DNA from 2 places in the Colwellia sp. RE-S-Sl-9 genome. Region 2 is predicted to be linked to the other one. Evidence: predicted binding sites of a transcription regulator. Region 2 holds the regulator's gene; the other holds the start of a gene.
What was found. The regulator sigma-54, encoded in region 2, starts transcription at its own class of promoters, with help from an activator protein. The targets are predictions, from matches to a motif close to GTTGGCACGNNNNTNGNNT.

Region 1 (4,473 bases), 940 kb from region 2:
TAAACAAACCGGTGCAATGGAAGTAACGAGCGTACCTGATTTTTATTTATTACTGTTAATGAAATTACCTATGTACGGCGCATTAGCTTTACTTGCATGGAAACTTTCACCATCAGGCGTTCAACTATTAACAGAAAACACAACGTTAGCAGCTTACCTAGCACTTGTTATTTTATTCGCAATAGAAGTAAAACAAACCTACAAAGTAAATGGGCACTTATTTCAAAAAGAAGTACCTGAAGCGCATCGTTACAAATTTAAACAAGTTGCGGTATTAAACGTACTTTATTTTGCTACCTTTGGTTCTGAGTTAGCGGTTATTTCAATGTTACCTTTATTTTTTGCGGAAACCTTTGAACTTGATATGGTTTACGCGGCTATGCTGGCTTCAATGTATGCTTTTATGAACTTAATGTCTCGTCCTGGTGGTGGTTGGTTAAGTGATAAGTTTGGCCGTAAAAAAACCTTACTTATTTTAACAGCAGGTTTAGCTATTGGTTACTTTACCGTGTCGCTTATCGATAATTCGTGGCCTTTAGCAATTGCAGTGCTTACTGTTATGGCATGTTCATTCTTCGTTCAAGCGGGTGAAGGTGCAGTATTTGCTGCAGTACCGTTAATTAAGCGCCGCTTAACAGGCCAAATAGCTGGTATGACTGGGGCTTACGGAAACGTAGGTGCAGTGGTTTATTTAACCGTATTATCAATGGTAAGCTATGAAGTATTCTTTTTAGTTATTGCGGCTACGGCAGTTGTTGGTTTTATCGCATTATTATTTATGCAAGAACCTAGAGGTACAATTACCGAAGTACGTGAAGACGGTAGCATTGAGCTAATTAATGTCTCTTAATTCTTCAGAAAAAAATGAGCCTAATACCACAGGCTCAACCCGTAACAGCCAAAAGGCATTAAATAAATTAAATGTGTCTTTTGGTGGTTACAGCATTGCAGGAAAAAAACCAGAAAACCAAGATGCTTTTGCCGCACTCGTTCCAAAAGCCAGCGAAGTAATATCGAAAGGTGTTGTTGCTACTATTGCAGACGGTGTTTCTAGCGCCAGTCGTGCTGCTGATGCAGCCCAAGTATCTGTTACTCAATTTATTAATGATTATTACGCTACACCTGACACTTGGTCTACCCAAAAGTCAGCCTCTAAAGTACTCACTAGTTTAAATCAGTGGCTATCTTCTCAAACTGATTCTGACAGTGGCGAAGCATTACAATGGCTGACCACCTTTACCTCTTTAATTGTTAAGTCGTCAACGGGATATGTATTTCATGTAGGCGACACACGTCTAAGTGTTTATCGTCAAAACGATATAGAAATAATTACTCGAGATCATAACCGTAGAAGTGGTAATGGTAGTAATCATTTAGTATTAACACGTGCTTTAGGCGCAGATTTTCGTTTGAAAGTAGACGTACATCAAATAGATGTAAAAGCAGGCGATATTTATATATTAACCTGCGATGGCGTACACGATTTTTTATCAAACGCGGCTATCCAATCAAAATTAAATGATTTACCCCAAAATCCTACCAGTGACGATTTAGAAACGGTTAGCAAAAGCATTGTAAATTTTGCTTTAGAGGTAGGCAGTAACGACAATATTAGTTGTTTGCTGATGTATATTGGCGGCACACCGAATCGCGAACTCGCTGAAATAGAAAGAGATTTATTAAGTAAAACGATTCCTCCTGCCCTTGATGTAGGAATGAAGATAGACAACTACAAAGTATGTAAAGTTATTCACGCCAGCATACGATCTCATTTATACCTTGTTCAGCATGAATCAGACCCAACACTTCGTGTGTTAAAAGTCCCTTCTGAAAACTTTGCTGACGATATGTTTTATCTACAAGGTTTTATGCGCGAAGCTTGGATTGGTGAACGTGTAAACCATCGTAATGTTATGCGTGTACAAAGCGCTGATACTAACAGCAAGTTTTTATACCATGTGTGCGAATATATTGAAGGCCAAACATTATCTGAATGGATACACGACAATCCAAATCCTAGCATTGCACAAGTGCGCGATATTCTAGAGCAGGTGATCAACGCCCTACGTACCTTTCAGCGTTTAGACTTAGTGCACCGTGATTTAAAACCAGACAACATCATGATTGATACGTACGGAAAAGTAACACTTATTGACTACGGTACCGTACTTGTGGCCTCGTTAGAAGAAAACAGCAATAACGTAGCTGAGTCTGTTCCACAAGGTTCTTTAAATTATATTGCCCCTGAAACCTTACTCACACTACATGCAGATCATAAAAGTGATTTGTTTTCATTAGGTGTTATCGCTTACGAAATGCTATGCGGAAATTTACCTTATAAACCTATGGTGAGAGCTGAAGTTACCTTTAGTGATTATGCGCATTTTCAATATAAAAAAATTAGTCATTATAGAAAAGACTTACCTTTGTGGTTAGATTTAGCGCTTAAAAAAGCTACGCAAGCAGATCCTGCTCTTAGATATCAATCATTTTCAGAATTTTACGCTGATATGAGTAAGCCAAACATCAACGCGTTACAAGAGTACAAAAAGCAACCCATCATGCAGCGTAATCCTATTCAGTTTTGGCAAGGCATGTCAGCTATATTGTTTGTGGTTTTAATGATTTCACTATCACTCTAAACATATACCTGCTTGTTCACAGGTTACAAAAAGCGCTCCCAAAATTTAAACTCCACGATTAGGTAATAGCATTTAAACATGCACAGGTCTTGTGCGCATTTCTCTTCACACTAGTGCACTTTCATAATATAAACACTATGAAAATAACATAATGCACTGATATATATAATTTAAAATTCATGGCACTGTGTTTGCAATATCCTTACTAAGTCGAGGTGAATTACAACGTCCTGTATTTCCCACCTCAGTTCCGCATCGATGCGGCATTAAATAGTTAAGTAGGATTGTGAGTATGAGCGCAAAACAAAAAATTGTTGTAGTAGGTAACGGTATGGTTGGTCATCACTTTGTTGATGAAATGGCCAAGTATGAAGGTTACGAAATTACCGTATTATCTGCTGAAGATAGACTCGCCTATGACCGTGTTCATTTATCTGAATACTTTTCAGGTAAAACGGCTGATGATTTAGCCCTAACAACACCCGAGCATTACAACGAATTAGGGGTAAAGTTTTTTACTAACGCTAAAGTGACGAATATCAATAAAGCTGAGAAAATAGTTAGTACAGAAACCGGTGATAAATACCCTTACGACAAACTCGTTTTAGCAACAGGTTCTTACCCTTTTGTTCCTCCTATTCCAGGTAAAGAAAGAGATCACTGTTTAGTTTATCGCACAATTGACGATCTTGATGCGATTCAAGCATCTGCAAGCTCAGGCAAAGTAGGAGTGGTTGTAGGTGGTGGTTTATTAGGTCTCGAAGCAGCTAACGCATTAAAAGAGCTTGGTTTACAAACACATGTTGTTGAATTTGCACCGCAGTTAATGGGTGTTCAGCTTGACAAAGACGGCGGCGAATTACTTCGTAATATGATTGAAGGCATTGGTGTTCAAGTTCATACACAAAAAGCCACGCAAGAAATTATAGACGGAGAAGACTGCGTACATCGCATGGTGTTTGCTGACGGAACCCATTTAGAAACCGACCTTATTTTATTTTCTGCTGGTATTCGCCCTTACGATAACTTAGCTCGCGACTTTGACCTACAAATAGGTGAGCGTGGTGGTATTGTTGTTAATAACGAGTGTCAAACCTCAGATGAAAACATTTATGCGATTGGTGAATGCGCCCTTTGGAATAACTTTATATACGGTCTTGTAGCACCGGGTTACACCATGGCTAAAGTAGCAGCTGATAACATTATTGGTGGCGAGCAACAATTTACGGGTGCTGATATGAGTACCAAGTTAAAACTCATGGGAATGGACGTGGGTTCTATCGGTGATGCACACGCACGTACTGCTGGTGCGCAATCATATACCTACTTTAACGAACCAGATGATGTATACAAGAAGATAGTAGTCAGTGCTGATGGAAAAACACTTTTAGGTGCTGTACTTGTTGGCGACACAAGCGAATACGATTCACTATTACAATATGCATTAAATGCGATTGAATTACCTGAAAAGCCAGACAGCTTAATATTACCAAGTGCTGGTGAAAAACCAACATTAGGCGTTGATGCTTTACCTGAAAGCGCTACTATTTGTTCGTGTTTAAACGTTACAAAAGGCGACATTATTGGCGCGATTGACGCTGGAGCATGTGATGTAGCCGCTGTAAAATCTTGTACAAAAGCAACTACAGGATGTGGTGGTTGTGCTGCATTAGTTAAAACGGTAACCGACCACGAATTAGCCAAACGCGGTGTTGAAGTAAGTACTGATATTTGTGAGCATTTTGCTTACAGCCGTATTGAACTGTTTCACATTGTTAAAGCTGAAAAAATTAGAAACTTTGATACCTTAATTGAAAAACATGGTTGCGGT
Region 2 (4,473 bases):
GCTGATCTTAAAAACAAAATATTCAGCTACATCGATAATGTTGTTATTAAACAAGGTACATTGATCATCAAAGCTGATTTAGTGCAAGTACTTACAGACACAACAACAGGTGAAAAAACCTATATAGCAAAAGGTAAGCCTGCAACCTTTGAACAAACATTAGAAGACGGTAAACCTATTAATCTTCAAGCTAATGAAATCAGATATGAACCGTCTTTAAATACCGTAACCATATCTGGGCAAGCGTTACTGAAACAAGATGGTAGCGAAGTAAGCGGTAGTAAAATTACCTATAACTCAGAAACAGAATACGTAAATGCTGAAAGTAATAAAAACGATAAAGTAAAAACAGTTATTCAGCCCAAAGAAAAAACAAAACCCACTTTATCTCAGGACATTCAATAAGTCATGACTACCTCAACGTTAATCGCAAAAGGTTTAGCTAAATCTTACAAAGGTCGTAAGGTTGTAAAAAATGTAGGGTTAAAGGTCAACGCTGGTCAAATCGTAGGTTTACTAGGGCCTAATGGTGCAGGAAAAACCACTTCTTTTTATATGATAGTCGGCCTTGTTCCTAACGATGAAGGCTCTATTGTTCTTAACGATGAAGACGTCACCTTATTACCTATGCACGAACGCGCTAGAAAAGGTATTGGATATCTGCCACAAGAAGCTTCAATTTTTAGAAAGCTAAGTGTATACGATAACATTATGGCCATCTTACAAACTCAAAAAGGCCTTAATGAAATCGAACGAGAAGAAAGATTAGAGCACTTATTGGAAGAATTTAATATTGGTCATATTAAAGATAATTTAGGTATGAGCTTATCTGGTGGTGAACGCCGCAGAGTCGAAATAGCCAGAGCACTTGCCGCAGACCCAAAATTTATATTATTAGATGAACCGTTTGCCGGCGTAGATCCTATTTCTGTTGGCGACATAAAAAAAATTATTATTCACTTAAAGCAACGTGGTATAGGTATATTAATTACAGACCATAATGTTCGAGAAACACTCGATGTTTGCGAGCATGCGTATATTGTAAGTCATGGTGAACTGATCGCTGAAGGGACCTCTGAAGAAATACTTTCCAATCAGCATGTAAGAGATGTATACCTTGGTGAACAATTTACGCTATAGTTATCTATAAGCAGTCAACAATATTTATATTGTTTTATCGTTTTGTATTATTAATGAATAGGATAAAAAATACGTAGATGCGCCCTTCTTTACAACTCCGTATCGGACAACATCTAACGATGACACCGCAGTTACAACAAGCCATCAAGCTGTTGCAACTCTCTACGTTGGATTTACAACAAGAAATTCAAGAGGCATTGGAGAGTAATCCTTTGCTAGAAGTTGATGAAAGTCCTTCTAATACCCAAGATGAATCAGTCAATAATTTAGAAGATGCATTTTCCGCAAATGCGACAAAAGAAATAGATTCAAAAAAAACAGACGGCACTGAAGACTCTTCCCCAACTATAGATGAAATGACAACCACAGAAGCCATGGGAAACACAGATATTCCTGAAGAGTTAAACATGGATACTACGTGGGACGAAAGCTACAGTGCTGGCGTATCAAACACAGGTAGCATTAGCTCTCCTTCTGAAGATTATACCTACCAAGGCGAAACTAAAGACTCGCTGCAAGATCACCTTTTATGGCAAATGGAATTAACACCTTTTAGTGACACAGACAAAACCATTGCAATAGCGATTATTGAAGCCATAGATGAATCTGGATATTTAACCGTTTCCTGTGAAGATATTTTAGACTGTGTTGGCATTGAAGGTGTTGAACTCGATGAAATACAAGCAGTACTAAAAAGAATTAACGTATTTGATCCTGTAGGTGTAGGGGCTCGTTCAGTCTCTGATTGTTTATTGATTCAACTGAATCAATTTGAACTAACAACGCCTTGGTTAAAAGAAGCCAAGCAAGTTGTTAAAGATTATATCGATCTACTAGGTAGTAGAGATTATCGTCAGTTAATGCGTAAAACACGCTTAAAAGAAGATCAATTACGTGAAGTCCTTCGCTTAATTCAATCATTAGATCCTCGTCCTGGTGACAGCGTAGTTAAAAGTGACGATCAATATGTTATTCCTGACGTATCCGTTGAAAAGAAAAATGGTCGTTGGGTTGTTGAGTTAAATCCAGATACCGCGCCTAAGTTGTCTGTTAACCAACAATATGCAGCAATGACACGTACCATGAAGTCAACAAACGATACACTATTAAAAGTGTCTAATTGTATTGTTCAGCGCCAGCAAGGCTTTTTTGAGCATGGCCCTGAATCTATGCGACCTATGGTTTTAAACGATATAGCCGAAGCCGTTGAAATGCATGAATCTACTATTTCACGTGTAACAACACAAAAATATATGCATACACCAAGAGGTATATTTGAACTTAAATACTTCTTCTCCAGCCATGTTAGTACCGAAAATGGTGGCGATTGCTCCTCAACAGCAATCAGAGAGCTTATCAAAAAACTTGTCGCCGCAGAAATTCCTGCCAAACCATTAAGTGATAATAAAATGGCAGAAATACTCGCCGAGCAAGGTATACAAGTGGCTCGTCGAACCGTAGCAAAATATAGAGAATCGTTGTCCATTCCACCATCAAACCAACGAAAAAGTTTAATTTAATTTTTCAAATATCACTAAAAGAGGGTTTAACTTATGCAAATCAATTTAACTGGTCATCATGTAGAAATCACAAACTCTTTACGCGAATACGTTAATACGAAATTTTCAAAATTAGAACGTCATTTTGATCAGATCAATAATGTTCATGTTGTGTTAACCATTGAAAAATCAAATCAAATAGCTGAATCTACTGTTCATTTAAAGGGAACAGAAGTACATGCTACAGCAGAAAACCATGATATGTATGCCTCAATTGACGCTTTAATCGATAAACTAGATCGTCAAATATTAAAACACAAAGGCAAAACAACCCACCATTAACCTATAAAAAACAGGCTTTAGTAGTAATTATGACTTTGCAAGATATCTTAATGCCAGATTGCACATTTTGTGCAGTATCTGGCTCTAGCAAAAAGCGCGTTCTCGATAAAATTTGTACCATAGCAGCAGATAAAATTGTTGAACATAGTGCATACGAATTACTCGAAAGCCTAATCGCAAGAGAAAAACTAGGATCAACAGGAATAGGCAACGGTATTGCTATTCCTCATGGTCGTTTACCTAATGCAAAATCAGTTGTAGCAATTATTGTAACTACCGATATACCTGTAGATTTTGACGCAATCGACAACAAGCCTGTTGATATTTTTATTGCGTTATTCGTTCCCGAAGACGCTTGTAAAGAACATTTAACCACTTTGCAGAGTATTGCTAAGCTATTCAGTGATAAGCAAATAGCAAAACAAGTGCGTAAATGCCAAAGCAATGAAGCTTTGTATAATCTTATTCAAGAAAATAGAAATTAGTCGTTATAAAAAGGAACGAACAGTTCAATGAAGTTAATCATAGTAAGTGGACGTTCTGGTTCAGGAAAGTCTGTCGCATTAAGAGTGTTAGAAGATCTAGGTTATTATTGTGTCGACAATATTCCAGTTAATTTACTACCGGCACTAACACATACCGTTATCAATGATTATGAAAATGTCGCAGTGAGCATTGACGTACGTAATTTACCTAACAACCCTCAAGATGTTTCTGAAATATTAGACTATCTCCCTAGTACTGTTGATTTAAATATTTTATACCTAGATGCTGATGACAGTGATTTAATTAGACGATTCAGTGAAACAAGAAGGTTACATCCTCTCATTAAGCAAAATATAGCTCTCGATCAGGCTATCGCCTTGGAAAAAAAATTATTAGAACCAATATCTACCCGTACAGGTTTATACATTAATACCAGCCAACTATCGCCTCACCAACTTGCAGATTTAGTAAGAGAGCGTATTTTGGGTAAAAAGTCTGGCTCTATGGTGGTTGTATTTGAATCATTTGGTTTTAAGCATGGCGTACCGCAAGATGCTGATTATGTGTTTGATGCACGCTTTCTTCCTAATCCCTTTTGGGATAAAGAATTAAAAGCCTATACAGGATTAGATCAACCGGTAAAAGACTATTTATCAAGCCAACCCATAGTCACTAAATTTATATGGCAGATTAATAGTTTTATGATGACCTGGTTACCTCACTTAGAACGTAACAACCGAAGTTATGTTACCATTGCTATTGGCTGTACTGGCGGAAAGCACCGTTCAGTCTACATAGCTGAGCTTCTAGCAAATAATTTAAGAAAAGAACGCGAAGATGTTCAATCACGACACAGAGACATCACCATAGCAAGTACCTAAGGGTGGCGTAGATATAAGGTTATCCCATGAAAAAATGTGAAAAAACCCTAGTTATAACTAATAAACTTGGCTTACATGCCCGCGCGGCAACAAAACTGGCACAGTTATGTCAAAAATTTAATACC

Region 1: the regulator sigma-54 is predicted to act here: its motif matches at 2,821-2,839, upstream of nirB (nitrite reductase large subunit NirB).

The regions. Positions count from the first base shown of each region.
Region 1 is NZ_CP182631.1:3,689,870-3,694,342, reverse strand. Features, by position in the region: gene ACM9HF_RS15970 (NarK family nitrate/nitrite MFS transporter) at 1-850, shown strand, start outside; gene ACM9HF_RS15965 (bifunctional protein-serine/threonine kinase/phosphatase) at 840-2,642, shown strand; gene nirB (nitrite reductase large subunit NirB) at 2,935-4,473, shown strand, end outside.
Region 2 is NZ_CP182631.1:2,749,560-2,754,032, forward strand. Features, by position in the region: gene lptA (lipopolysaccharide transport periplasmic protein LptA) at 1-405, shown strand, start outside; gene lptB (LPS export ABC transporter ATP-binding protein) at 409-1,140, shown strand; gene rpoN (RNA polymerase factor sigma-54) at 1,218-2,660, shown strand; gene hpf (ribosome hibernation promoting factor) at 2,694-2,981, shown strand; gene ptsN (PTS IIA-like nitrogen regulatory protein PtsN) at 3,011-3,466, shown strand; gene rapZ (RNase adapter RapZ) at 3,494-4,348, shown strand; gene ACM9HF_RS11905 (HPr family phosphocarrier protein) at 4,375-4,473, shown strand, end outside.